One region of the Paenibacillus roseipurpureus genome, then DNA from elsewhere that is predicted to be linked to it. Evidence: riboswitches for the same ligand, from Rfam matches in the RefSeq annotation. Region 1 holds a riboswitch; each other region holds the start of a gene.

Region 1 (5,698 bases):
GTATGCGAATAGGTAAAGCCACGAGCCGCGATCATGTCGCCGACCAGTACATTAAACTCAGGCAAATGCGACTTCACAACCGCCCTTGCCTCATCTAACGTATGTGGACCTACAACCCATTCCTGCATACGCGCAATAATGGCATCGCGAATCTCGCGTTTTAAAGCTTGGTCCTGCGCAGAATCCGAATTCGCTAGAATACGCAAACGAATCGATTCCTCAGGTATCGTAGGCGAAATCACCGCCGCGTTCGTCCGATTCGATTCCCAACACATCATCATAAGAATAAGTGCAAAAACAATGAATAATAAACTTTTCGTTGAGTGGCGCTCGGTTCTCTTTACCATGGAGAGTAGCCCCTTTCCCGTCCTTCGTCTACTAGCCAGTATGGTCAGATTTGGGCGGGGCTAAACCTATGAATCTATGATTTTATTTCAAAATGATAGAGTTGGTAGAGCAGCTAGTGCTAGTGCATTAGCTGCTTATGGTGACTGAGCAGGCCATCTACTGCAGATGCATTAGCGAGAACACGGGAAGCCCTTGCCGATAGCGGAGAATCGGCTACTCGGAAGAGCGGATCGCGATCACATGGCGATCGATTCCCTGGAGATCCTGCACGAAGCGGATCTCTGTCCATTCCGCGGCGGCGCGCAGCATCGCCGCAACAGCTTCCGCCTGCCCGATGCCCACCTCAAACCCGACCACGGTCGGGATTCGCGGCAACCGGTGCAGCTGCTGGACCATACGGCGGTACAGGTCGAGTCCCTCGACACCGCCGAACAGAGCGGTGTGCGGCTCAAACAGCCGCACCTCGGGCATCAGTGCCGGCAGGTCGCCGTCCGGGATATATGGTGGATTCGACACCAATATGTCCGGCGCGAGCCCGCGCTCGATATAAGGCTCGAGGAGGTCGCCCTCGAGCCAAGTGATGCGCGCAGCCACGCCGTGGCGCTGCGCGTTCTTGCGAGCCATCTCCAGCGCTGCCGCGGAGATGTCGCTGGCCGCTACGCGCCACGCAGGGCGCGCGTGCGCGATGCTCACCGGGATCGCTCCGCTCCCGGTGCCCACATCCGCAAGCAGCGGAGCGCCTTGCGGGAACAGACGCGAGCCCTCGTGGAGCAGCGCCTCCACGAGCAGCTCGGTCTCCGGCCGCGGGATCAGCACGGCCGGCCCCACCGCAAACGGAAGGCCGAAGAAATCCTGCTCACCGGTGATGTACTGCACCGGCTCGCCCGCGGCCTTCCTCGCAACCAGCTGGTCCCACGCGGGCACCAGCTCTTCGGGCAGCTGTTCCTGCCACCAGCGGAACAGCAGCTCGGTTCTCGTGCAGCCGCCTAGCAGGTGCTGCAGCAACAGTTCCGTGCAAGACGAGGCCTCTGCGACGCCTTGCTCCGTTAAAAAAGAAGAAGCCTTCACAAAGGCTTCTCTCACACTCATGCTCACAGTCGTCATTACATCGCCTCTAGGGCATCGGATTGTGCAGCAATCGTTAACGCTGACACAATTTCCGCCATATCGCCGTTGAGCACTGTCTCCAAACGGTGCAACGTCAAGCCGATACGGTGGTCGGTAATCCGGCTTTGCGGAAAGTTGTACGTACGAATACGCTCTGAACGGTCACCCGTTCCGACTTTGCTTTTACGCTCGCCGGCATATTTCGCTTCTTCTTCTTCACGCATTTTATCTGAAATACGCGCACGCAATACACGAAGCGCTTGTTCTTTATTCGAGTTTTGGGATTTCCCATCCTGACACGTCGCCACGATACCCGTCGGTACGTGAGTTACCCGTACAGCGGATTTCGTTGTATTAACGGATTGACCACCCGCTCCACTGGAACAGAACGTATCAACGCGAATATCGGCATCGTGAATGACGATTTCCACATCTTCCGCTTCTGGCATAACAACAACCGTTGATGTGGAAGTATGAATACGTCCACCTGATTCTGTTACTGGAATACGTTGCACACGGTGAGCACCGCTCTCAAATTTGAGCTTGCTGTAAGCACCTTTGCCCGTAATCATGAAAATAATCTCTTTAAATCCGCCCAAATCGTTCACGGATGCATCGAGAATTTCCGTTCTCCATCCTTGACTGTCGGCATAGCGTGTGTACATCCGATACAGATCACCTGCGAACAGGGCAGCCTCATCGCCGCCTGCCGCACCGCGAATTTCGACGATGACGTTCTTATCATCATTCGGATCTTTCGGCATCATCAAGATGCGAAGGTGCTCTTCCAGCTTAGCTGACTGCTCGGTCAGCTCCTCGATCTCCATTTTGACCATTTCACGCATCTCGTCGTCCAGCTTCTCATTCTGCATCGCTTTCGCATCTGCCAGCTGTTCGCTCACGCTTTTATATTCATTGTAAGCATCGTAAGCTTCCTGAAGATCGGATTGCTCTTTCGAATACTCTCTTAATTTCTTCGTATCACTCGTTACATCAGGGTCACACAAGAGTTCGCTCAATTTCTCATAGCGGTCTACAATGGACTGAAGTCGATCCAACATAGGGGATCACTCCTTTCTTATTTTTTCATAAAATTAAACATTGAAACGGAAATGCATAACGTCCCCGTCATTCACCACATACTCTTTACCTTCAAGGCGCACTTGGCCTTTCTCTTTCGCACCTGCCATCGATCCTGCAGCCGCCAAATCGGTATAAGACACAACTTCCGCCCGAATAAATCCACGTTCAAAATCCGTATGAATCACGCCAGCCGCCTGCGGAGCTTTCGTCCCTTTACGAATCGTCCATGCACGAACTTCTTGCACACCCGCTGTGAAATACGTGTACAACCCAAGCTTGCGGTAAGCCGCTTTAATCAATCTATTCAAGCCAGACTCTTGAAGTCCCAGCTCTTCCAGGAACATCGCTTTTTCTTCATCTTCCAATTCAGCGATCTCGGATTCAACCTTCGCAGAGATGGAAACAACTTCGTTGTTTTCACTTTCAGCAAAAGTCTTCACTATTTTAACGTATGCATTATCATCTGCTGTTGAAACTTCGTCTTCACTCACGTTTGCCGCATAGAGAACTGGCTTCATCGTCAACAAATGAAGATCGCGAACCAATAGCTTCTCATCATCGCTCAAATCCAAGCTGCGTGCTGGCTTATCATTATATAAGGCTTCTTTGATGCGTTCTAGACACTCTACTTCAGCTACAACTTTCTTGTCGCCGCCTTTGAGGTTTTTGCGTGAACGCTCGATCTTCTTCTCGACCGACTCAATATCTGCCAAAATCAATTCAAGATTAATCGTCTCGATGTCGCCAATCGGATCGACTTTCCCAGAAACGTGCGTAATATTATCATCCTCAAAACAACGTACAACATGCACGATCGCATCGACTTCACGAATGTGTGCCAGAAACTTATTGCCCAGGCCTTCGCCTTTGCTCGCACCTTTCACCAAACCCGCAATGTCAACGAATTCGAACGCTGTCGGTACGATGCTCTTCGGCACTACGATTTCTACCAGCTTCTGCAATCTCTCGTCTGGTACTTCTACTACCCCAACATTCGGATCGATCGTACAGAACGGATAATTCGCAGATTCTGCCCCCGCCTGTGTAATTGCATTAAACAATGTCGATTTTCCTACGTTCGGTAGACCGACGATACCTGCTTTCAAAGCCATTGTCGTTACAACTCCTTAATTTTCGAAAATCATCCTTCTTATTATATAGTAACTGAGGGGCAAAAAAAAGCCTGCAAGCTAGGGATTGGCCGCAGACTTTTTTTCCATTGCTTTTTTGAACTCGTCGTCCCGCTTCTGTTCGAAGTACGTTTCGATCTGATTTCGAAGAATAAAGCCGCGCAGCGCATTGCTTTGTTCCGCAGGGACACTTTCAAAGCTGGCGCCGTAATAGAAGCTGTTCTCCAGCTTTTCTTTCCGTATAATTTCCAGTTGGCATGGCAATTCAAAACCCAGATCGAGCGTCACTTGAAGCTGTGACTTCTTATGGATAATCGCATCCACCATGGCATTATCCTCGATTGTAAAACCGAGACCATTCATAGATATATTTTTGATCGCAAAATCGATTGGATTCTCAAAGACATTCTGTTTCTTTTGATGGCTGTTCTGAATACTGGAAATCAGCCCTGGTTGATTGACCGTGACCCGGGGAAACTCCCGTTTCTCTGAAAACCTCTTCCGATTCTCGGGAGGATTAATCACAATGAGGGAACCTGGTTCTTTCGCAACAACGGTTGTCTCTAGCACGAATAAACCAGATTTGGTGTACAGCGTCACTTTCGCTTTATCCCCCAACTGATACACATCATACTCGGGCAGCTCAATCTCCATGATGTCCCCTTGGGCATAGGTAAGAATACCTGTTGAAACGAAGTCATCCTTGCTCAGTACGGCCCGACTTTCGATCATCACGTCCGCGTCATATCCTTCTTTACTCCCATATCTTTTTAAACTTGATTGCCTCATGGCCATGCTCATCAGCACCTCTCCCTCTAATAATGGATTATAAGACGCCCTCGCGCACAAAAATAGACTGCCCCACTTGCCCAGTGGAACAGCCTACTACCTCAATCAAGAAAAGCATCGATTTTCGGTAACCAGGCTGCCATAGTTCTGTAGAACTTTAGACCCTCAGCTTTGCGTCCTTGCTTTTCAGCAAGTTTGCCATTGTCGAACCCTGCTATGTTATTTATTACGGTCATTGTAGTATTATCGACCTACTCTATAGCCTCATTATACGGACCGTTGGAAGTTCTTTCAACTAAATTACTTGCATCCGCTATTTTTTTATTGTATGAATGTGTAGTGGAACGAATATCCACAAGTTTTTAAGTTATACACATTGTTATCCACAGGTTGTTAACAACGAATGCTTGTTCGATCTTTATGCACATGTGGATAAAATATTTTACGCGAGGTGTCCCCTGTGGATGAACATATAACTGAACATAGTCAGCATGAGCTGTGGATGAGAGAAGCCATCGGTGAGGCTTTGAAAGCTGAAGCGATCCGAGAAGTTCCTATCGGTGCCGTCGTCGTCCATCAAGGGCGCATCATTGGCCGCGGCTATAATTTGCGGGAAACGAAACTGGATCCGCTGGCGCATGCCGAGATGATTGCGATTAAGCAAGCCAGCGAGCACCTGCAGGCTTGGCGTCTCCTTGACTGCAAGCTCTACGTGACGCTGGAGCCTTGCCCGATGTGTGCTGGCGCCATTGTGCAAGCGCGCGTTCCGCAGGTCATCTACGGGACCGTCGATCCGAAGGCTGGCTGCGCGGGGACGTTGATGAACTTGCTGCAAGAGGACCGCTTCAACCATCGGGTCGATGTGGTCAGCGGCGTGCTGCAAGAGGAGTGTTCGACGATGTTGACGCAATTTTTCCGTAAACTGCGCGGAAAGGCTTAGATTGCGACGCCGTCTACAACAGAAAAAAGCTGTCCTAACGTAGATGCGTGCGTCTACTTCAGGGCAGCTTTTTTTCGCTCATTTCAACTTATACGAACGTACGATGAAGAAAATAATCGTGCCAAACAGCGTCAGCAGGATGATGCCCAAAATCCACAGATTGATGTCACCATTTCCCTCTTTGGCAATTCGAATCACGGACCATGTAATGAAGGCAAATAGGATCGTAATGACCGTTTTCAAACTAGTCATGAATAAACGACCATTCTCATACTGCTGCAGCGCATTATCCGCCGTGATC
Region 2 (5,698 bases), 630 kb from region 1:
ATAGTAATCTCAATGCTTACTGGAGATTTAAGCGTACGTTGACAGAGGAAAGTCCGTTAATACCATCGTATAATCAAAATAAATTAGCTGAATTGGTTGATTACAAAGAACCGATTGATGAATCTGTGCAGCTGATCGAAATCATATATGCACGATTTTTGATTTTGCTGCGAAAGATGGAACCAAGCGATTACAAGAGAACGATGAATAGTGAGTACTTCGGCGTGATGAGTTTGGAGAAGGCCCTGCAAAGATATGTGTGGCATGATCGTCATCATTTGGCGCAGATTGAATTAGCGAAAGTGAATGGTTGTTGATAAAAAAAGCCCTGGCCTAGCGCCAAGGCTTTTTGCTTACGAGCGAATCGGCGCCGATTCGCGATTAGTGCTCCATCATCATCACGGGTTCCGTTTTGCTCCCGCTGGGGGTTCCAACCTCTTCCTGATGCTTCGGTTTACGCAGAAGTAGCGTCAGTGCGACGCCAACGGTCGTTAAGCACGCGGACAGGAAGAAGGTGTCTCCGTAACCCGCGACGACGGCGATTAACGGATTTGCGTCAGCTCCCGCGCTTGCAGTGTGCGAGGTGATTTGCGACGTTAAATATCCCGTCAGGCCCGCGACTGCGAACGAGACGACGACCTGCGCGGCTGCTGTTGTCAGCGGTGTGACGCGGCTCATCAGATGGCGCGGGGCAGAGTTCAAAACATGCGTGTTGAGCGGCATCATAGAGAAGCCCATGCTGAGCCCCATGATGCTGATGCACAGGATGATCACCCACAGCGGGGTATCCACCGATATGCCAGATAAAATGAACAGGATGATGGAAACAACGGTCAGACCGGCGAAGGCGAGCGGACGCGCACCGATTTTATCAAACAAACGGCCGCTAATCGGCATGCCGATTCCCGCGCATAGCGCGTAAGGCATTAGAATCCAGCCGGTTTCAAGTGCTGTATAGTGCATGACGCCTTGCAGGTACAACGGTATGATCAGCATTGCGCCGAACAGCGCGAGCTGTACGATCCAAGTCAAGATGATGCTGCGTGTAAAATCAGATGACTTGAATGCTTTTAGCTCCAGCAGCGGCTGCTTCTGTGTCAGCTCCACGAAGATGAAAATGATAAGCGCAATGCCACCGATGGTTAGTCCTGTGATCGTCGAAGTCTGGGACCAGCTGGTGCCGCCTTCGGTTACACCATACGCCAGCATGGAGAAGGCGATCGGTGCGAGGAACATGCCGATAAGGTCCAGATGCGGCGCCGTATGGCGGTCGGATTTCGGTAAAAATTTATACCCGAGAAAAAGGGCAATAAGACCGATTGGCAAATTGATGATGAAAATCCAGTGCCAACTGACAGAATCGACGAGCCAGCCGCATAGCACTGGACCGAACGCAGGCGCCATCAACATGGGAATGCCGAGCATGCCCATGATGGATCCGCGGCGCTCTGCAGGTGCGAGCTTGAATACCATGGTCATCCCAATCGGACCGACCATGCCGCCGCCTAAGCCTTGAATGACGCGGAAAAGGATCAGCTGTTCTGGCGATTGCGCGATACCGCAAAGGACGGAGCCGATCGTGAACAGGGCAATCGTAATCATAAAAATCTGCTTGGATCCGAATTTATCGGTCATCCAGCCTGCAAGTGGGATAACGGCGGATAAGGCCAGTGTATAGCCGGTGACGGTCCATTGGATCGTTTTCAGATCGGTATGGAAGTACTCCACGAGTTTCGGGATGGCATTGTTGACGACGGTGCTGTCTAGAATAACCATAATCATGGCGACAATAATTGCTGCAAGAGGCGGCATAATGGCTTTCATAGAGAAGCCGTCACTGCTGGCTGGCGTCGGTTTAGTTTGTGTAGGAGTTGACATTGATCCCTGCTTTCTGCTCTTTGAGAGCTGGGTATGGATGAAAATGATCCGCAGGCAATGCCTGCATGAAAGGTGCCTCCTTTTCCGCAATTTTGGGATAAAAAAGGGCGTTGACAACTCAAGGTTTTGGATGTACAATTAAAGTAGGGATAGAACTGTACGGTAATATATTTTGAATTTGTCAACATCGCTATCGATTATATCATAGCGTTATTTTTCGTTCAATACATTTTTTATCTTCCTCCGCGAAGCTGAGACACCAGAGATGACCCTTACATACATTGGGAGTCATCTCTTTTTTATGCCCCTTAACTAACCGAAAAGGATGTGCCACCAATGCCGCGACTTATGGGTGATCGGATTATTTTAAGAGAGTACAGCAAGGAAGACTTAAAGTATATGAGACAATGGTGCAATGATCCTGAGATTGTTGATCATTTATCGGACATTTTTCTGTATCCGCATACAGTTCATGGAACAGAGCAATATTTAAACGCCATTCTTGAAGGCAAAACGGAGCAGAAGGGCTTTGTGATCGCTCACAAGGATACGGAGGAATACATAGGGCAAATTGATTTATTTCGAATCGACTGGAAAAATAGATCCGCTGAACTTGGCATTGTGATTGGAATGAAAGAGTATCTGGGCCAAGGATTTGGGACGGAAGCGATAAAGTTACTGCAAGATTTTGTCTTTAACAGACTGAATCTAAATCGATTACAACTGGAAGTTCACGATTTTAATGAACGAGCGTATCGATGTTATTTGAAGTGCGGATTTAAAGAGGAAGGCCGATTAAGAGAGAAAACGTTTATTCATGGGCGGTATTCGGATACGATTTATATGAGTATTTTGAAAAGGGAATTTGAGGGATCAATTTGAAAGATCAAATTAGAAGAGATTTGAATTTCTATATGAAAGCCCATCAGAACCGATATAATCAGACTCTGCATTACTTTGCTTTTTTGTTTGCCTTTCTTGGTTGGATATTTTTATTTAATAATATTTGGGTGACGCTGGGCCTTGGGATTCTGCACTATGTGTTTTCCTGGGTAGGTCATTTCTATTTTGAAGGGAATAAGCCGGCATCTTTTCGGTATCCACTTGTCGGTTTTTATATCGGGTTTATGTGGTTTTTTATTAGGACCTTTGAAATGATTACGGGGAAAGAGATCATAAAGAAATATTTGGATGAACGTTCGTAAAAATCCTCCCCACCTCCACAACCCTCCAAGTTTCACCGTAGTGATGAAAATCATCATTCCAGCAGCCATTTACGCCTGGGAGGCCTTTGAAATGATGATTTATCACTTTTCACAGCTAAAGAACTCATTTATGCACAGTTTTCAGCTTGCTTCGAAGGACCCCATAGCCACTTGCTGGCCACCCCCGTCCAACGCACCATAATAAATCCCCCAAATCACACGACTTGCATCGCGCCAGCAAAAAAAGGATGTTGCTGATGGCTTTGCTGCAGATGTAAGTAGAAAATTGCAGAATTTTGTTGTAATTTAAATTTTTTTGTTGTCACGGAAACCGAAATCACCTATAATCTGGTAAGTGTTGTTCTAATTTTTAGTTCTTTATTCATGTAAAAGGCAAAATCTCCGAAAGGAGATGACGCAAAGCTATGGGTCTAAAGCCTTATCAAGAGGCTATGATTGCCAGGTTGCCATTAGAATTCCTAGTATATTTAATAGGATCATTCGTATATCAACCTGCGTAATAAGCCGCCCGTGCTTAGCGTAGGTTTTTTTGATTGTATTATTTTTGGAGGTGTAGGATGAGTTTATTAAACAGAGGATTCAACACGAAGCCGCAAGTGAGAAAGAAAATTGCATCTCTGCTCGTATTTTGTTTATTATTTTTCTCCGTAAGTATGGTGATTCCAGGATCGGTAGCCCGAGTATCGGCAGCTGCAACAACGAACATGCTTAATAAGAGTATTGTGGACTGGGTAATGGAGGAACAAACTGGTTATATTTATGCGATAACAAACGATACAAACGAATTGCTGTTTATCCGGACAAGTGATCTGCAAGTCGAGAAGCAATTTGCTATTGGATCAAGTCCGTCTGGGATTGCAATGGATAATGGCAAGCTTTATATTCCACTCTCTGGGGCAACGCAAATTAAGGTAGTAGACGTTGCTTCTCAAGCAATTACTTCTACCCTTACTACCGGTGGCAGCCGTTCGCCTTATCGAGTGGCGGTTGATGGGAATAAGCTTTACTATGTTGTAAAGGATAATTCTGATTTTGTTTACGATATTAATTTAACGACTAATGTTGAGACACAAGTAGATGTGTATCCAAAAGTATATTACAAGCCCGACCTTGCTGTAGATAAATCGACACATACTTTATACGTAGGTGAGAGCGGTTTATCTGGTTCAAAACTAGCAGCATATAACACAGCGACAGATACTTTAGTACCTAACAACCAATCTACCTATTACGGCGGATATGGATTCTCCTATGCAGGACGTAAAGTAATCCAAGACGGCAATGATGTATTCTTTGCAGGACACAAATTCGATAAAACCAATTTGAAAATCATCCACGGCGATTTTAAAGACGGTCCCTATGAGAATAAGATTTTTTATGTAAAAGATAATTATGCATTTTCCGATACCGCAGTTTACGATCGCAATAATTTCACAAAAATTACTAACCTTCCCTATCAAACTGAACGTATATTGATGGATGGTTCCAATAATACATACTTATTCAATACGACAACAAAGGCTATTGAAAAACTAAACCTCAATTTAACTCCAACAAACACGGTAACACAAACAACATATGTGGATAATAAACTTGGCTTCAATTTGCCTGTAACTGACATGGTTTACAGTCAAGACACGGGATTATTGTATGCTGTATCGCAAGATGCCAATAAGCTGCTTTATATTAATCCTGCGACTCTATCCATTGAGCATGAGATGTTTATAGGGTCCAAGCCGACTGATATAGACCTTTATGACGGCAAACTTTACATTGCATTGTACGGAAGCACCAAAATCGCAGTCACAGATTCTGTTTATAGCGGAAACATTTCCAATCTTATTGTAGATGAAACTCCGTATCATATTGCATTAAGCCCTAATAATATTTACTTCTTGCCGGAATTCCCGGGAAGCGGCAACAGAGAGCTTCACACATATGATCGAACAACAACGGCATCAAGTAAAGTTGTGTTTAGCGACCAAATCAACACATCCTTTTATCAGGGTGATCTGATATACAGTCCAGAACTGAACAAAATTTACATCGGAGAGTCTCAGTCATCCCCATCACAACTATCACTCGTAGGATTGGATCCGAGCAATGTAGGAAAATATAGAACTTTTGGTATTTCAGCAGGGTATTCCCCTTCCTCCAGACCTTTAGTCAAGGATGGGAATGAGATCTTCTTTGCAGGGAAAAACCTTGATGCGAGTAATTTGACTACGGTGAATGCTTCCTATCCTGAGCAAGTTCTTATGGCTAAAAATCAATATGTTATCTCCAAAACAGCAGTCTATGATCGGATAAATGGGAATAAGATTTTCAATCTTCCCTTCACAATAGATCACGTAACTATTAGTGACGACGGCAGCGTCCTGCTCTACAGTCAAGCGAAAAATGGATTATTCCGATACTCCAGCGTAGATGAAATTAAAATTCCAAGAGAAATAGCCAAAACCGTAAGCTTCAGGGATACCAATGGTACGTCTGGTCAAATTCAAGGTAATGTTGCTTGGACAGTTCCAGATGATCAATCTTATATCACTAGCTATACCGCTTATTATTTAGATGCGCAAGGCAATAAACTTGGT
Region 3 (5,698 bases), 700 kb from region 1:
AAGGAATTACCCGCCAAGCGCTCGGTCGTTGGATTCGAGGCAAGCAGCTTGCTTGCGCTGGGCTCGGCAACTGCCGTATAGGAAATTAGCTGAATATCCCGCCTTCTGCTTAGCCAATTCATAGGCTCATTCATCGTTTCCTTCACGAGACTGTCCCCGAAAAGAAAGACGCGGCAATGGCCGAAATCAATCTCTTTGTCCACGTGCGCTTTGAGATTTCGAACCGCTTCCGCAATGTTCTCTGCTTCTTGGCGCTCGATTTGGCTTTCGGCTAAGCCCTCGCCGACTTTAGAAGCCGGGATCGCTAGCCGGAGGGTCACGAGGTACGGTTTGTCCTTCTTCCCCGTCCAATCGATGCCCATGGCAACGACGAAGAACCGTTTATCAATATCTTTAAACCCGCATCCGCCGAGGAGCGTGCTTGTGAGGATGAGCGCGAGCAAGAGGATTATGAATCTCATCATAGGGATGGTAGTCCCTCCCTTTAGTTGTCCGAGTTATGAAGCATCGTGGAAGCCGTTTCTGGCTTTTTCTGTTTGTGAACGAAATACATCAACAAGCCCAGGAAAATGAACTCAACGCCGAAGCGCAGGATGAGCCACATTTTTGAAATAATCTGACTCTGCTCCAGTGAAGTGAAGCGCATGAATGCAAAGGAAATCCCGCCAATGGCCACAGCCAGCCACACATTAATCGCGGGGACAGGATCTTCCTCAACCGCGGTTGCGCGATGAAGCGAATATCGGATCAACATAATCGTTGTGTGCCAGGTGTTCATGATGAATAAGAGAGACAAGCCCGTGAATAGCAGCAGGAAGACGAACAACACGCGATTGATGAACCCATAATCCGTAATGATCGAATCAGCCGTCATGCTCCAAAGAAACACATAATCCTGGACACCAACCGTGCCATGAAAACCAATCGGTACACAGAAGGTAATGGCCAAAAAGAAGACGCCAAACAAAGGGACAACCCAGCGATAGCGGAATCGAAACCCCTCTGGATGCAAGCGATTCGTGATCGTAAGGCTGAGATAGCCAGAGAAAACAAAGGTTGCAGCTGCGATCGTCGTAAACGAAGGCGGCTGATTGACATACCCAATGACATAGCGGATCGCATCCCAGTTAAGGTGCTCGTTAAAAACCGCTTTAAGGATAAACAATATTAGTAAGGGGGCGCTGAGCAGCATCATCACTTCGTGGATGAATTGAACCGAACGTGTCGAACGACTGCAAGCCCAAATCGCAGCACCCGTCATGAGAAGCAGATTTAAATACCGGTTCATGTCAGGGTAGAAGAACATGCGAACGGTTTCGGAATACGAATAGATGACGATGACGCCTGCAGGGAGCCAGAGCACGATGCCATCGAATAAAATGAGCGATTGAGCGAGCCATTTCGGCAAATGGCGATCACATAATTCTGGAAAGCCAAGGCCAGGCATTTTCTCGAAGCAAGCCATCGTGCACAGTGATAAAAAGCTGCCGATGACCATAGCGATCAGCATGCCCGAAATAGCACCGTGAAACCGTTCTCGGATGAGCAGTGAGGGCACAAACAACATGATATTAATCATGCCGACATAGAGCACATGGTAATACAGATAGCGACTCATGTCTTATCTGCCCCTTTCCCGAGATGATGCAACTTCGCTTCCTGTTTCGGTTTGTAAAAGGCTAAGTAAGGCTGACCAAAGCTTCGGATGTTGCACCAATACGCGATGAGGACGAAGAACAGCACAACGACGCCGAGCAACCCATAGAAAATGGACGCGATGACGAATATATACTTCACGAAGCGAATGGAATAGCCGAAGCCGTTATTCGGAATGACGAAGTTAGAGATGGCAACGACTGAGGTGACGATAATCATAATGGAGCTGACCAAACCAGCTTGCTGAATCGCTTGACCTAGAATGAGTCCGCCGACCGTAGTTGCGGTAGAGCCGATATAGCGCGGCAATCGAAGACTAGCTTCGTTCAAGGCTTCAATCATGAATAACATGATGAACACTTCAACGAAGGAAGGATATGGGACAACAACACGGCTTCCCGCGATCGATAATGTCAATTGGACACGCAGAACCTCGGGATTATACGAGACGATGGCGATATAAAGGGCGGGAAGCGTGATCGTCAGAAACATGGCAAAATATCTAAGTATGAGCAGGAACTTGCTCATCCAATATGATTCATAGTCATCATCCATCGCATGCAGGAAATCGAATAACCGCACGGGCAAAATAAGCCCAAATCGGCTGCCGTCTTGTAGAAGCGCAACTTTTCCTTTCTCCAGCATGGATGCAATGCGATCAGGCCTCTCGGTTTGAAGAATTATAGGGAAGAAGCGGTGCCTTCGCCCCGAAAGCAGCTGCACGAGCTGCCCAGAAGCTTGGAGTATCTGGGTATGCAGCTTGTCCAAGCGTGTGTTCAGCAGTCTGAGCACTTCACTGTTAACCAAATTCTTGTCGTACAGCACACTGACGCGGGTTCTTGAAATATCGCCGAGCGTATATTGTTCCACACATAGAGATGGCGCGTTATAACGGACACGAACAAGACTGAGGTTCATATCCAAATCTTCCGTTAGTGCTGACTGCGGTCCTTGCAGGGCAATCTCTACTTGAACGGTATCGGGCTTGTCCTGAAATTTCCGCTGTACATCGTACCGGAACACCTGATCTTCGATTTGGAGGAGGGCTGCTCCTTTGAGCAGCAATCGGGTCCATAGCTCGGGCTGATCAGCGACACTGAAAGCAGGACTGGCGGTAATCATGCGATCGAATTCTTCGGGATTGAAGCAATAGGAGAAGGGAACGGTTAACCCGTTTTTGATCAAATTAAGATCACAGAGGGATGGGAAGTAACACAATTCCATTTGCATATAGCCATTGTCTAAGGTGTCATGAAAGAGATCGGCTGGGCTGTTCATTTCTGCAAGGATCTGTGTTATCATCCCATTTCCTCCATTTCCCATTGTGGTGACCATGCGGGTTAGCGTGCCCTAAATGGGGGAGAAACATACGATGCATATAATAGATGATTAACGAATCGCATCTCGTAGATAGGTATCAAGATGAGATCTGTGGGTGTAAGAGGGTTGTAATTCTGGTTGGAAAAACTGATACGTGTTCCGCCCTTGTGCTTTGGCTGCATACATGGCAAGGTCGGCGTTCCTTAGGAGAAGTTCAGGTGATTCGCCGTCATGCGGATAGCTGGCAATTCCCATATTCGTAGAGACATAAATATCGCCATCCTCCATGTGGAACGGAATCTCTAACAACGCAATAATACGATTAGCGAGCTCCTGAATGCTTTCCGTATTTCCGCGTGGAAGCAAGATGACAAATTCATCTCCGCTTAGCCTAGAAACGAAGCCATGTGCAGGCAGGGCAGTCGCAATCAGAGCGGCGAATTTTTGTAAAATGTGGTCACCCGCATGATGTCCGAAGGAGTCATTAATCCATTTGAAGCGATAAATATCTAAGAAAATGACACCGACCGATTCCTCACGCTCCCTTGCACAATCTAAAGCAGCTTGAAATTGCTGATGAAATTGATTCCGATTCGGCAAGCCTGTCAAATGATCGAAATAAGCAAGCTGATGAATGCGTTCCTCTGATTGTCGGATCTCGGTTAAATCGCGGATATAGGCGGTATAGATCGTTTTATTTCGAAAAACAAAGTGCGTAATGATCATTTCCGCTGGAAATGACGTTCGATCGGCGCGATATGCAGTGACTTCTAAACGTTTGCCGATGAGCGAGGATGATTTGTTGGCTAGTTGTTCATATAACAACGAGGCTTCTTGTCCATTCAGATGATCGGGAAAAAGGAGATCGAAGATCGTAAGATGGAGCGCTTCTATGCGTGTGTAACCGAATAAAGCTTGAGCAGCGGGATTGAATTCAATGATCCAGCCCTGCGATTTAAACATAAAGATCCCATCGATCGCTGATTCGAGAATGGAGGCCTTGAGGGCGATTTGCTCAGCGAGTCGCCGATCGACGGTTAACGAGCGAAAGATGCTCTTATTTTCAGATGAAGAAATGTTGCGAGCTAGTCGAAAGGCCGTGTAGGAGGCCAGCAGCGCAAAACATAACAGAAGCGCGACGAGAAAGACAAGTGAATGTTCTGTTAGTAAATGATGCATAAAAGCGGCCCCCTCAATTGGCAAAAAAGTCATGCTTACATATGTAAAAAGGGGACCATCCCGAATAAAGGATGATCCCTCGTTACTCGGCAACCTGTCAACCGTATCGCCCCTGTATGGGAAGAGTTAGGCCATGGCTTTGCGTCTCACTGTTTCCAGTGATTTGCCCTTTTCGATTTTTCGCGGTATGGGTTACCAAATAATCCATACGATGTGATGCTATTTCCCTATTATAGAGCAGGGTAAAATTACCTGTATATAGCATTAAATGTTGCTTTTTGTCGAATACAATTAAGATTGGATAAGTAAATATGACTGAATTTTAAAAGATGAAATGACATTATCATTGCCCGTTGTGGTCAAATTGCTATTATCCGACGTGAAAGTCCATGCAGTACCAGCAAAATTGTCGTCTGCATAGGCAGTAACTGTGCGACCCGCGGGCACTTTTAGCGACGAGATCGCGTCGTTCGGAATTTCTTGAAAAAGGCTATGCAACTGTGTGACAATAAAGGTTGGCATGATTATGGGTGTACAGAATGAGACCTTTCAGGGAGGATTGTAAACGATGAAAACGATAAAGCTGGGTACGAGCCAATTAGATGTGCCAGTTGTTGCGGTAGGCTGCATGCGAATAAATTCGCTAGACAAAAATGAGGCGGAACGCTTTGTGCAAGGGGCGATGGAGGTTGGAGCTAATTTCTTTGACCATGCCGATATTTATGGAGGCGGGATGTGCGAAGAGATTTTTGCTGATGCGATCCAAATGAACGCAACCGTGCGGGAGAAAATCATTCTGCAATCCAAGTGCGGCATTCGCAAGGGCATGTTTGACTTTTCGAAAGAGCATATTTTGGACTCCGTCGATCATATTCTAAAACGTCTAAAAACCGAATACCTGGATATTCTGCTCCTGCATCGCCCAGATGCTTTGGTAGAGCCAGATGAGGTTGCTGAGGCTTTCGATCTTCTGGAGCGTACGGGGAAAGTGAGACATTTCGGTGTTTCCAATCAAACGCCGCTGCAAATGCAGTTGCTGAAAAAGTAAGTCAAACAGCCACTCGTCGCCAACCAGCTGCAGCTCAGCATCACGAATTCGACGATGATCTCCAATGGGATGAACGTTAACATGCTTAATGATTCCGCTGTCAATCGGGACAGTAATGTACTAGATTTTTGCAGACTGCACGATATCACGATCCAACCGTGGTCGCCGTTCCAGTACGGGTTCTTCGAAGGTGTGTTCCTAGATAACAAGAAATTCTCAGAACTTAATCAAAAAATTGATGAAATCGCAGCTAAGTATGAAGTGAGCAACACGACCATCGCGATAGCTTGGATTTTGCGTCACCCGGCTAAGATGCAGCCAGTCACGGGCACGATGAATTTGCAAAGGTTGATCGAATGCTGCAATGCAGCGGATGTGTATCTGACACGCCAAGAGTGGTATAAGATTTATTGTGCTGCGGGGAATGTGCTGCCTTAGATGAGGGAGGAAAGTGTCATGTGGTGGATTATTTTAGTCCTAATCCTGCTTCTTAGT

What was found. Region 1 has a riboswitch for cyclic di-GMP ahead of MJB10_RS00160 (PilZ domain-containing protein). Riboswitches for the same ligand answer to the same signal wherever they lie in the genome.
Region 2: another riboswitch for cyclic di-GMP. It lies ahead of MJB10_RS23690 (S-layer homology domain-containing protein); the one in region 1 lies ahead of MJB10_RS00160 (PilZ domain-containing protein).
Region 3: another riboswitch for cyclic di-GMP. It lies ahead of MJB10_RS03450 (sensor domain-containing diguanylate cyclase); the one in region 1 lies ahead of MJB10_RS00160 (PilZ domain-containing protein).

The regions. Positions count from the first base shown of each region.
Region 1 covers NZ_CP130319.1:30,818-36,515, reverse strand. The annotation lists gene spoIIR (stage II sporulation protein R) at 1-347, opposite strand, end outside; gene prmC (peptide chain release factor N(5)-glutamine methyltransferase) at 562-1,452, opposite strand; gene prfA (peptide chain release factor 1) at 1,452-2,516, opposite strand; gene ychF (redox-regulated ATPase YchF) at 2,550-3,650, opposite strand; gene MJB10_RS00160 (PilZ domain-containing protein) at 3,729-4,469, opposite strand; cyclic di-GMP riboswitch class I at 4,581-4,667, opposite strand; gene tadA (tRNA adenosine(34) deaminase TadA) at 4,918-5,397, shown strand; gene MJB10_RS00150 (DUF1648 domain-containing protein) at 5,476-5,698, opposite strand, start outside.
Region 2 covers NZ_CP130319.1:5,250,804-5,256,501, reverse strand. The annotation lists gene MJB10_RS23710 (YfiT family bacillithiol transferase) at 1-317, shown strand, start outside; gene MJB10_RS23705 (MDR family MFS transporter) at 382-1,878, opposite strand; gene MJB10_RS23700 (GNAT family N-acetyltransferase) at 2,215-2,760, shown strand; gene MJB10_RS23695 (DUF962 domain-containing protein) at 2,757-3,083, shown strand; cyclic di-GMP riboswitch class I at 3,466-3,555, shown strand; gene MJB10_RS23690 (S-layer homology domain-containing protein) at 3,662-5,698, shown strand, end outside.
Region 3 covers NZ_CP130319.1:729,815-735,512, forward strand. The annotation lists gene MJB10_RS03435 (Ger(x)C family spore germination protein) at 1-464, opposite strand, end outside; gene MJB10_RS03440 (hypothetical protein) at 485-1,618, opposite strand; gene MJB10_RS03445 (spore germination protein) at 1,615-2,958, opposite strand; gene MJB10_RS03450 (sensor domain-containing diguanylate cyclase) at 3,046-4,155, opposite strand; cyclic di-GMP riboswitch class I at 4,241-4,333, opposite strand; gene MJB10_RS03455 (hypothetical protein) at 4,447-4,677, opposite strand; partial or broken gene MJB10_RS03460 (aldo/keto reductase) at 4,724-5,641, shown strand; gene MJB10_RS03465 (hypothetical protein) at 5,660-5,698, shown strand, end outside.